DNA from 3 places in the Halomonas sp. KHS3 genome. Region 3 is predicted to be linked to each of the others. Evidence: predicted binding sites of a transcription regulator. Region 3 holds the regulator's gene; each other region holds the start of a gene.

Region 1 (4,176 bases), on a different contig from region 3:
CCGCGGCACCCCGAAAAAGTTAATAAAGATCGCAAGACCCAGCAGACCAAATAGAATCGACGGGATCGCCGCTAGGTTATTGATGTTAATTTCAATAATCTGGGTTAAGCGGTTATCCGGCGCAAACTCTTCAAGATAAATAGCTGTCATCACGCCGATCGGGAAAGATATCGCCAGGGTGACGATCATGGTCATAATGGTGCCGACCACTGCCGATAAAATGCCCGCGTTCTCGGCAATTTTTGAATCACCCGAGCCAAAGAAAGTGGTATTAAAGCGTAGATCCACCTGTCCAGATTCGACTCGGGCATCAAGGGCTTCCTGCTCCTCGTCACTCAAGCGATGCCGGTGTCCCTTCAAGTATTGATCGACATCACTATTCGCTAATACCCACTCCGCTTTACTGGTGCCGATCATGTCAGGATTGTTGCGCAACTCTAATGGAATTGTACGCACCGCCGTACGGCTAATTAACGGCAACAGCTCTTCATCAAACGCCCGCCGCCCATCGGTTTCGGCTTCTTGTGTGTAGCTAATCTCGGTTTGTATATAGGCCTGCTGGAAAGCGGGTAGACCTTTACTCAGCATATCGGCAAAAAACAGCACCAGAAAAAGGCCCGCGAGACCTAACGATCCCATGGTTATCCATTTAAGGCGGGTAGACTTTCGGTGACGCCGCTTAAGCTGCTGGCTGATTTCGTCAAAAGAGTGGCTCATCGAAACAGTTCCTCGGCGTTACAGGTTATTCACGCGGTATTTTTCACGGAAACGACGGATCATCAATACTGACACCAAGTTGAGTGCGAGTGTGATCACGAAGAGCACGAGTCCAAGGGCAAAAGCTGATAATGTTTCGGCACTTTCAAACTCTTGGTCGCCGGTGAGCGCCGCCACGATACGCACAGTCACCGTGGTCATATCTTCCAGCGGATTAGCGGTTAAATTAGGCCGCATACCCGCCGCCATAACCACGATCATGGTTTCACCCATGGCACGAGACATACCCAAGAGCGACGCTGAGATAATCCCCGGCATGGCAGCGGGCACTACCACATCACGAATCGTTTCCCCTTTGGTCATACCGAGTGCCAGCGACCCCTGGCGCATGCTATCGGGCACCGAATTGATCACATCATCAGATAGCGATGAGATAAACGGAATGATCATAATACCCATCACAATGCCGGGTGCCAGCGCATTGTTATAAGACGCATCGAGCCCCAGAAAACCGGCAATATTGACAATGATCGGCGCCACGGTGATGGCGGCAAAAAAGCCATAAACGACGGTAGGAATACCTGCCAATACTTCTAACACCGGCTTGGCGACGGTACGCACTTTGCGCGGTGCAAATTCAGACATATAAATCGCTGAAAGCAAACCGATAGGCACCGCCACCAGCATAGCGATGGCGGTAATCATAAAGGTGCCAGCAAACAGCGGTACCGAGCCAAACTCAGCGCCGCTACCATCACCGCGACCCGCGGATGCTAAAAAGCTCGCGCCTGGATTCCAAGTGGTGCCGGTAATGAACTCCCAGAAGCTGTGCATTTGGAAAAAGCGCAGCGCCTCGGAAATAATCGAAATTAAAATACCAAAGGTCGTCAAAATGGAGATTAACGCTGCCCCAGCCAGGGTCATGCGAATGACCCGCTCAATGGCTTGACGGGCATGAAAATCGGGTTTTACTTGATTAAGACTCACCAGTAGCCCGATGGCTGCTATCACTAAGCTCGCCGCCAGCAGATAAAGCGTAGGAATGTCGGCGCCCATTAGAAGCAAAACGAAAGCGCCCAAGGCACTCACTACCACGGCTGGCCCGGCGGTGGAGAGTACTGTAAACCAAGCGTATTGGTCAGGCTGGGCGAACATCGCCGTACCCGCGCTACGTAACCGAGTGGCTTTTGAACGGCCAGCAAAAAAAGCCAGCAGCCCCAGCAGCAATAATGCACTGCAAAAAATCAGAAGAAGCTGGTTGGTCTGCATCGCATCTCTCTCACGTGGTCACCGGTTAAGAAACCTATCAACAATAACGGGTCGGCAGCTTGCGCTGCCGACCACTTTTAATCTGACCTACCAACTTACTTAAGAACGTCTGCTGTCATTGAAGTGCGATCTGCAACAGCCTGGCGCCACTCTTCGCGCTCTTCTTCTGGCAGAACGATCAAGCCGATATCACGCAAGTAGCCATCATCGCCAATCATCATTTCGCTCATAAACATATCGACGTAATCGTACATCGGCGGGACGTCTTCAGCGTGCTGGTTCTTCACGTAGAACCACAGTGAACGCGCGATAGGATAGTCACCGGAGCTGATCGCCTCAGCCTCAGGATCGACGCCATCAATACTGGCAGCGCTGATCGTGTCAGTATTCTCTTCAAGGAAAGAGTAGCCGAAGATACCAAAGGCACCGGTGTCTTCTGAAAGGCGCTGAACGATCAGGTTGTCGTTTTCACCGGCATCGATGTAAACACCGTCAGAACGAATATCGGTGTAGCCTTCATCGCCGTAAACATCCATACCCTCAGACGCAGATTCCATTACCAGCTCTTCAAAAGCATCGCGGGTACCCGAAGTTGTCGGCGGCCCATAAATGGAGATTTCACGGTCTGGCAGCGAAGAATCGATCTCGCTCCAGTTGGTGTAGGGGTTTTCAACTAACTCGCCATCAACCGGCACCATGGCAGCTACCGCCATGAAGATCTGTTCGCGGGTTAAAGCAATGTCATCGTTTTCGCTTGATTGACCCAATACGATGCCGTCAGAACCGATTTTAGCCTCGGTGATATCGGTAACGCCGTTCTCTTCACAACGCTCAAACTCAGACACTTTCATGCGACGAGAAGCGTTAGTAATGTCGGGTGTGCCTTCACCAACACCATTACAGAACAGACGCAAACCGCCGCCCGAACCAGTCGATTCAATAACAGGCGTCGGGTTACCAGTAGTCGCACCGAACTCTTCCGTTACGTAGCTGGCAAACGGGTAAACGGTACTGGAACCAACGATTCGGATTTGATCACGGGCTTGAGCAACACCGGCAACGCTCATTACAGCAGCCGCGATAACGGTGGTTTTTAGAATACGGTTCATGCGAAATACTCCTGTTCATGTAGGGATCTGGCCTTCGCAAGGCATACCTTGCACTGGTTCCATGACAACTTCATGACAGCGAGCAAAACGTAGAAAATTTTTCGTTACATAGAGGCAACCCGACCTTACATCACCACAAAAGTCCTAGCGCCGCGAGGGTGCATAACGCCAGCGAGGCACCTTGCAGCATGCGTCGGTCTAAACGGTGGGCTACGGTATCTGCCAAGGCGTTACCTATTAATACTGCAGGTAGGAAGGTAAGCGCGACCTGGAAATGCCAAAGCTGAATCTGGTCAGCCAAGGCAAGGGTGATTAAGGTCAATAGAGAGGTCAAAATGAAAAAGGCGGCTAGATTGCCGCGCACACGATCAGTGGGTAAGCCGTGCATCAGCAGCACGATGGGTGGGCCACCAATAGCCGCAACGGTGCCAAAAATGCCAGAGAGCACCCCAGCGCCAAACAGCGTTATTCGGTTTACCGGCAACTGAAAGCGGCACAAGGTGACGAGTACCGCAAACAGGACGATGACCGCAATCAGCTTTTCTAACACAGACATGGGGGCGGCGAGTAGCAGCCAAATACCCAGCGCATTGCCGGGAAGGCGCCCCACTAGCGCCATGCCAATGGAATCCAGGCGCACCTCGTGCCAGTAATGACGCACCATCATCAGGGAGACGGTAAATCCGAACAGTACCAGAGTGACCGGCACCAGACGAGGCTCTAGCATCAACAGTAGCGGTGCGCCAATAATGGCCAAACCAAAGCCGGTAGCGCGCTGCACAAAAGCACCCATTAACAGTACGGCGGAGCAAGCTAACCAAGTGCTCATCGGCATATTGACCCAAGCCAGCATGCTATCCATTCAACTTACCCATTCAAACTATCCATATGCTCTATCCATACGCCCTATCCATTTGAAAACTATTCATCCGCAGCAGGTGCTTTAGTCAGTTTGCGCACACCGATATTGCCTAGCAACGCAGCGCCCAGCATGGTGAGTACCATGGGCCAAAGATGCTCTACCTCGAACAGCCCTACCATCACTCCCGCGAGGGCGCCGCAGGTAAACTGGATCCCGCCC
Region 2 (4,176 bases), on a different contig from region 3:
GGCTAACTCATGTCCAAGCCTTTGCTTTTGGTGCTCGGCGACCAGCTCTCGTTTTCACTCACAACGCTGCAAGACGCGCCCGCCAATGCCGTGGTTGCCCTGTGCGAAGTTGGCGAGGAAGCGCGCTATGTTCCCCATCATATCCATAAAATTGGCCTCTTTTTGGCTGCCATGCGTCACTTTGCCCAGGCACTGCGCGAAAAAGGCTTTCAAGTGCACTACAGCGCGCTGGATGATGCAGATAATTGCCACTCCCTTATTGAGGAAGCCGAACGCATCGCGCAACAGTACGGCTGCAATGAGATACGCGTTGCCCGACCTGGCGAATGGCGGCTATGGGAGACGATGCAGCAGCGCGAAAACGCAACGATTCCGTGGCGACTACTTGAGGATGAGCGCTTTTTCACCACACCCGATGACTTTAGCCAATGGGCAAGCGGACGCAAACAGCTGCGCCTTGAGTACTTTTACCGAGAACAGCGCAAACGTACCGGGTACTTGATGGAGGGCGACGAGCCCGTTGGCGGCAAATGGAATTTTGACCACGACAATCGCCAGCCTATCAAAGCCAAACTGGATTTCCCTGAGCTACCTCAACATCGTCAGGATGCGATCACCCAAGAAGCGCTAAACGATGCCAAGCGCCATTTTGGCGACCATATGGGGTCTCTGGATAATTTCAACCTGCCTGTCACTCGTCGACAAGCGCTGGTGGATTTACACCATTTTATAGACCATGGATTGGCTGATTTTGGCCGCTATCAAGACGCAATCAGTGACTCTGCACCTTATTTGTATCACTCGCGCCTCTCAGCTGCGATGAACATCGGCCTGCTGTCGCCCCATGAAGTCTGCGAAGCCGCCGAGCAGCGTTACTATGGCGGTGACGTGTCGATCAACGCCGTGGAAGGGTTTATCCGCCAAATTCTTGGCTGGCGTGAGTATGTGCGAGGGCTCTACTGGACGCAGATGCCCAGCTACAAAGGGTCTAATCAGCTAGGTTTTGAGCGCGACCTGCCAGCGTTTTACTGGGACGCGGATACCGATATGCGCTGCTTGCAGCGCGCTATTCAGATGACCATCGACAATAGCTACGCCCACCATATTCAACGACTGATGGTGACAGGCAATTTCGCCTTACTATGCGGAGTTAAACCTGAGGCGCTATGCGACTGGTACTTAGCGGTTTATGCAGATGCCAGTGAGTGGGTAGAGCTGCCTAACACCCTAGGGATGGTGCTCCATGCCGACGGCGGCTTAATGGGCTCAAAGCCCTACTGTGCGTCGGGCAAGTATATCGACAAAATGTCCGACCATTGTCAGCACTGCCGTTACTCACCCAAGCAGGTCACGGGGCCAAAAGCCTGCCCTTTCAACAGCCTTTACTGGCACTTTCTCGAAACCAACGCTGAGCGCCTGAGTAAGACCCCTCGCATGAAGCTGATTTACGGCTCCCTCAACCGCATGGCCGACGAGAAGCGCGAGGCTATCCGCCAACAGGCTGAGCACTTTTTGGATCAATTGGAAACATCGCCTGGCTACGGGCAGCCCTGCCACACAGCAGGTTATTCGGCCAATACCAACCAGGAGTCACCATGAGCCGCTACACGCCACTACATGCTGCACCGCCAGTTACGCTATTTCACGATGGTCACTGCCCCTTTTGCCAACAGGAAGTCGCGTGGCTGGAAAAGCATCGCCATCGGGAACACATCGCGCTGATAGATATTCAGGCCCGTGATTTTAACGCTCAGGCGTATGGGCAAGAATTTAACGCCATGATGGGCCAGTTGCACCTGCGTGATAGTCAAGGGAGATGGTACATCGGCATGGATGCCAGCCGTGCCCTCTATGCAGTGTTGGGCTATCGGCGGCTGGTGAGGTTTTCGTGCTTACCGGGAGTACACGGCATAATGAATGCCGGTTACCGATTTTTTGCCCGTCGCCGAATTCGGCTTGGGCAGTGGTGGGAAAAGCGTCAGACTAAACGTTGATGGGTGAGAGCAGCGTTAAAAAACAAGCGGCATACGCGATGTGAGCGGCTCACTATAGTGCGCGTCGCGGCCTATCACTTCATCGTGGGGCACATGCTGTACTAGGTAAGCGCGATGAATCCCGGCGCGCTTGAGATCCATATAGGCATCATCTAGCGAGCGAAACAGCATTGGCTTGGTACGCTGCGTCAGCATATGACGCTCGCCTTCAACGTCTTCCAGCTCAACCTGATAAAAACGGCTGCCCGAATGGGTAATCACGCGAATTTCAAAATTGTCGTGATTGGCGACAAACTGCTTAAGATCCTTAAGTTCCATGGTTCCCTCCTATTATTTGGCTATTTCATACGTTATGTCAGACGGCATGTCATCAGGGCACAGCATGACTGTACCCCATGACACTTCTGTTGCCCCGTCATTGCAATGTAATGACAACAAGCAATAACTAGACATTAATAGCTAGGAGGTCAATAGTGCAAGAGAGTTCCTGACCGGAAGGTCAAGATATCAATTGATTATTGATATTCAGAGGGGTCGATCGCTTTGCCAAGCGAATTGCGGTCAATCCAGTTGCCGCCTTTAGTCTCTTTGTAGCGGAACACGACCTTATCTCCCACCGTCACAGGCAGCTCACCATCTTCAGTCTGGTAACTATACTTCTCGCCTGCGACCACTAAATGGTAGCGATAAAGATCCGGCATACCTAGCCACTCTTTAAAAGGGCCTTCGCGCTCTATCGCCTCTAGCTCACCGCGACCTTCTAACTTAGGAAGACGCTGCCGGTTACCGCGCCGAAATCCACCTGCCATTTGCTGCTCCCGTTTTTACATATCGTGGGTGAGGCATTATACGAACTCGCCCCCCATCCTCAAGCTACTTATCACTAGCCTGTCATCACAAACCAGTCATCATTAACTTAGTCGCCGAACGCTTGGCCGTAACTATCCGGGGCCAAATCCTCAAAGCGGGTATATTTGCCGATAAAGGCCATATGCACCGTGCCGATAGGACCATTACGCTGCTTACCGATAATTAACTCAGCAATCCCCTGATTGTCGGGATTATCTGGATTATAGACCTCATCGCGATAAACGAAGGCAATGACGTCGGCATCCTGCTCGATCGCACCAGATTCCCTCAGATCCGACATAACCGGGCGTTTGTTGGGGCGCTGCTCCAAGGAGCGGTTCAACTGAGAAAGAGCCACCACAGGGCAGTTAAACTCTTTCGCCAACCCCTTCAAGGAGCGCGAAATCTCGGAAATCTCACCGGTGCGGTTTTCGCTAAAGCCAGGGATCTGCATCAACTGAAGATAATCGATCATGACCAGTGCGATATTGCCATGTTCACGCACCACACGGCGCAACCTTGAGCGCATTTCGTTAGGCGACAAGGCCGCGGTGTCGTCGATAAACAGCTGTTTGTCTTTGAGCAGATTAACCGCTGAGGTTAAACGCGGCCAATCCTCGTCCTCCAGTTGCCCGGTACGCACACGGGTTTGATCGATTCGGCCCAGGGAAGACAGCATCCTCAGCATGAGCGACTCTGCGGGCATCTCCATGGAGAACACCATGACTGGCTTGTCGCTGGAAATCACCGCATGTTCAACCAGGTTCATAGCGAAGGTCGTTTTACCCATCGAGGGTCGACCGGCGATGACCACCATATCGGATGGCTGCAACCCGGTGGTCATTTCATCCAGATCACGAAAACCAGTGGAAAGCCCGGTCATTTCACCTTTCAGATTAAACAGCTCATCAATACGATCCACCGCCTTGGTCAATAGATCGCTCATGCCAATGGGGCCGCCCGTTTTGGGGCGCTCCTCGGCAATCTGGAACACTAACCGCTCGGCTTCGTTAAGCAATTCATCAGCCGGGCGCCCCTGGGGAGTAAAGGCACTATCGGCAATTTGATTAGCCGCACGGATCAGCTTGCGCAGCGTTGCCCGCTCACGCACGATATCAGCATAGGCGCGAATATTACTGGCAGAGGGCGTGTTACGAGCAAGCTCTGCCAAAAACGCCAGGCCGCCTACGGTATCCAAGTGATCACGCGCTTCCAGCGCTTCAGAAAGCGTCACCACATCCAGCGGCTGACCGGCTTCAGCCAGATGAATCATCACGTTGAACACCAAACGGTGCTCATAGCGGTAGAAGTCATCAGCGACCAACCGCTCTGA
Region 3 (4,176 bases):
GGGGCTCCAACCTTGGAATTAACCCTGACTAGTGTTCTGATTGCCTACTGATTCATCCGTGAATCTTAAAAGCATTCTTGCTTTTGTAACATCCTGTTAATCGCTTATTCATTCTCTGAAAAAGCTTTTAATGATATCTAAAAGGTCATTGATAATTAGCTACCGCCATTTTCTTCTACAAGCTCATCCTTGTCATACTCAGCATCGTCTGAGTGACTGCTTGATTGCGGATCCATGTCGCTGGCACCATCACCTTCGTCATGGGTTAAATCGTCAGTCATGTCTGTTGTATCACTGCCAGTTGAACTACCGGTACCTTGGGAATCCATCGGTTGCTCCTCAGCGGTAATACCTTGGTTTTCGTCAATCGCCGAATTTTCATCAGTTTGTGCAAAAGCTAATGGGCTTGCCATCAGACCAAAAGATACACCTAAAATGCCAGCTTTCTTGAGAAAATCCTTGGACGTCATATCCTACCTCCGATCGCTGTTTAGTACCGCTTAATGAAGAAAGAAAGGCTTACTGAGAAGCCAGCAATTCCTGCGGTCATCTTCCTTCAATCTGTACTCTGCAGAAGGCATGCCAAAAAACTGAAGAATATAAATAAAAACAACAAAATCAAACTCTTACTTAAAAATAAGTTATGCCAAAAAGGCATCAACTGAGTCACGACACAACGCTTTGAGCTGTGTAAAAATGGCACATGGGTAAAGCTTTACCAACCTTGCATGCCAATATTGCACATTGTTACAAATATTATGCGATGGAATGACTTGCTAAATTAAACAAGACGCGAGGGGGGGAAGGCGCAGCGAAACAACGCACCCTTGCCGGGAAGGGACTCAATTTGTAGTTGCGCATCGTGGCGCAACAGCACGTGCTTAACGATCGCCAAGCCTAAACCTGTGCCGCCAGTCGCAGTGCTGCGCCCCTTATCAACCCGGTAAAAGCGTTCTGTTAGTCGGGGAATATGAACGGGATCAATCCCTTCACCGTTATCTTCCACATCGATATAGCCGCCACCAGTAGCGCTAGCTTTCCAGCGCAGGGTGATTTGGCTGCCAGCAGGCGTGTAGCGAACCGCATTAAAGGCAAGGTTAGAGACGGCGCTGCGAATCTCCTGTTCACTGCCTAACAGTCGGGCATCGCTCTCAAGGGCGACGGTAATGGTATGACGTTGATGCGATAGGGCCAGCGCATCATCACAAACGCTTTGCAGTAAAGGCTCGAGTGGCAGTGGATGATGATCTTGGCCGCCCTGGTCAATTTCCAAACGCGAGAGCAGCAATAAATCGTTGACCAGATTCTGCATCCGCTGGGTCTGTTCCTGCATTTGCTGAATACTACGTCCCAAGCGCGGCGGAAGCTGGTCGGAGATATCACTGTAGGTTTCCAAATAGCCGGAGAGAACGGTCAGCGGCGTACGTAACTCATGGGAAACGTTGGCGACAAAGTCGCGCCGCATCTGCTCAAGACGATGCAAGCGGGTGATATCGCGAGCCATCACTAAGCGTTCGTCGTCACCGTAGAGGGTAATTTGATACTGCAGGATTCGCCGTTCATCAATCGGTGAGGTGAGCGTTAACGGCTCACTGTAGTTACGCGAATTAAAATAGCTGATAAAGCCCGGGTCGCGCAGTAGGTTGGTAATGTGTTGACCACGATCATGGGCGGTTTGTAGCCCCAGCATGGCGGTGGCGGCGCTGTTCCACCACTCCAAATCACCGTGGCGATCAAGCATGACCACGCTATCACGCATTGCTTCAGACGACTCTTGAATACGTGCCAAAGTAGCCCGCAGACGGCTTTGGGTGATGCGCTGACTTTTTTGATAGCGGTATAAACGATCGAATAGCTCGCCCCACATCCCGCGAGCGGCAGGCGGTTCATCGTTAGGGTGGAGGGTGAGCCACAAATAGAGTTCGCGTAACTGTCGTAAGTGGTAAAACAGGCATCCCGCAAGCCCTGCTGCGAGCCCCAGCCCAGCCGAGCCCAACAGCCAGCCCAAGCAAGTGCCCAGCGTGGCCAGCCACGCTATTCGCCACAGCTCACGACTCCATAAACGCACATTTACACCCGTGCAGAGAAACGGTAACCGGTACCCCGAACCGTTTGGATCAGGTTTTGATGCACGTCACCCAGCGCTTTACGCAAGCGGCGGATATGCACATCGACCGTGCGCTCTTCAACGTAAACATTGCCGCCCCACACTTGGTCAAGCAGCTGGCTACGTGTGTAAGCGCGCTCTTGGTGAGTCATAAAAAACTGCAGCAAACGGTACTCGGTGGGGCCCATTTCCAGCGCTTTGCCGTGGGCACTTACCCGGTGGCTCACCGGATCAAGCAGCAGGCCGTTAATCTCAATCGGGTCTTCAACGCCACGTGGCGTCGCACGGCGCAGCACCGCTTTTAGCCGTGCCACCAATTCCCGGGGTGAAAAAGGCTTGGTGATATAGTCATCGGCACCGGCTTCAAGCCCTTGAATTTTATTATCCTCTTCGCCTTTCGCGGTGAGCATAATAATCGGGATTTCAGCGGTGGTTTCTTCACGCTTTAGGCGTCTCGCCAGCTCAATACCGCTAGTGCCGGGCATCATCCAGTCCAGCAGCAGTAAATCGGGTTGGTGGTCGACCACCATGGCATGGGCATCCTGGGCGTTATCCGCTTCGAGCACGCGATAGTCAGCCATTTCCAGCGCTACCGCGATCATCTCGCGAATCGACGCCTCATCATCGACAATCAGAACGGTCTTGGCGGTCATACCAGAGCCTCACGGTGTTCAAAGAAACTAGTTCAAAGAAAAACAGTTCAAAGATAAACAGATCAATGACATGTCAGTGACGATAACACCATGACTTGATGACAATTACATGACAATCGCCTCGATCAGCCAGCCGCAGGCCACCAACTTAGCGCGATACCGGCAAAAATCAGCAGTCCCGACCAGTGATTATTGAGAAACGCCTGGAAGCAGGCATCCCGCTCCTGGTCGCGAATTAAGCGCTGCTGATGCAGAAAAGTCGCTGCCATTGCCGCTAGCCCTAACCAGAAGAAACCACCTAAACCAACCCACCAGCCTACCCAAGCCAGCAACCCCAGGGTGGCTAGCTGGAGTAAGCCGATAATCAAACGATCCGCATTTCCAAACAGCACGGCCGTCGATTTAATGCCAATTTTTAAATCGTCGTCGCGATCGACCATGGCGTACTGGGTATCGTAGGCCACTGTCCAGCACACATTAGCGCAGAATAGCAGCCATGCTTCCAGCGGCACGTGGCCGAGCACGGCGCCAAAAGCCATCGGAATTGCCCAGGAAAAAGCCGCGCCCAGCACCACCTGAGGAAAGTGGGTATAGCGCTTCATAAACGGATAAATAATCGCCAGCAGCACCCCGCCCAGCGAGAGCAGCACCGTAAACCAGTTGGTCAGTAATACCAGAATAAACGCAGCGGCCACCAGGGCGATAAACAGCAGTTGAGCTTCGGTTTCGCTGATACGGCCCGTCGCTAGCGGACGTTGTTTTGTGCGTTTCACATGCCCATCGAAGTGGCGATCCGCATAGTCATTGACCACGCAGCCCGCAGCGCGCATCACATAAACGCCGGCCACAAAAATCAGCAGCACATTTCGCCCTGGTACACCTTCCGCAGCCACCCATAATGCCCACAGCGTCGGCCACATCAAAAGCCATGTGCCTATCGGCCGATTCAAGCGCATCAGCTGTAAAAAATCTGCCACGCGAGCCCATCCCTTCGGCCGCAACAGTGAACGATCCATGCTTACCTCACGAAGAATAAGATGCAGGCGCTAGCCTAGCGCGAAGGCAGGCCAAGATCATCCGCCATCGCCGTCAAAAAATACTCTTGCACTAATAATGACAGACTGCCGTGCTTACAGCCGTGATAAAAAACAGAGCGCCTTCCCCAGGCACAGCCTTCCTGTATGCCGTTGACGCTAGCAAACTGGGGGGAATGCGTCGTTACTTCCAATGGCCCACGCACTAAACCCGGCTGGCGAAATAGCCAACTACCTAGCGAGCGCTCGCCCAAGCACTCTAGCCGTTGGCCCTTTACCTGTGAGAGCGGGGCGACCGAGCGCGCCACCACCCATGGCGTTCCATCTAAGCACAGCGCCACTTCCCGCAGCCAGGCGTAACGCTTGGCACCAATGCCCAGCG

The links. Region 3 encodes PhoB, which activates phosphate uptake and scavenging genes when phosphate is short. Its sites were predicted from a motif close to TGTCATANNNNTGTCANA; they were not measured.
Region 1: RO22_RS20055 (PstS family phosphate ABC transporter substrate-binding protein) is a predicted target of PhoB. The motif match lies at 3,156-3,173, and genes of this name have one in related genera.
Region 2: RO22_RS08955 (DUF6482 family protein) is a predicted target of PhoB. The motif match lies at 2,411-2,428, and genes of this name have one in related genera.

Annotation. Positions count from the first base shown of each region.
Region 1 is NZ_JWHY01000010.1:167,028-171,203, reverse strand. It holds gene pstA (phosphate ABC transporter permease PstA) at 1-717, opposite strand, end outside; gene pstC (phosphate ABC transporter permease subunit PstC) at 736-1,986, opposite strand; gene RO22_RS20055 (PstS family phosphate ABC transporter substrate-binding protein) at 2,082-3,095, opposite strand; gene RO22_RS20050 (sulfite exporter TauE/SafE family protein) at 3,226-3,957, opposite strand; gene RO22_RS20045 (multidrug effflux MFS transporter) at 4,017-4,176, opposite strand, start outside.
Region 2 is NZ_JWHY01000003.1:30,615-34,790, forward strand. It holds gene RO22_RS08945 (cryptochrome/photolyase family protein) at 10-1,599, shown strand; gene RO22_RS08950 (thiol-disulfide oxidoreductase DCC family protein) at 1,596-1,994, shown strand; gene RO22_RS08955 (DUF6482 family protein) at 2,010-2,312, opposite strand; gene RO22_RS08960 (hypothetical protein) at 2,510-2,803, opposite strand; gene dnaB (replicative DNA helicase) at 2,911-4,176, opposite strand, start outside.
Region 3 is NZ_JWHY01000001.1:347,141-351,316, forward strand. It holds gene RO22_RS01650 (hypothetical protein) at 156-470, opposite strand; gene phoR (phosphate regulon sensor histidine kinase PhoR) at 782-2,068, opposite strand; gene phoB (phosphate regulon transcriptional regulator PhoB) at 2,071-2,760, opposite strand; gene ubiA (4-hydroxybenzoate octaprenyltransferase) at 2,886-3,776, opposite strand; gene RO22_RS01670 (chorismate--pyruvate lyase family protein) at 3,812-4,176, opposite strand, start outside.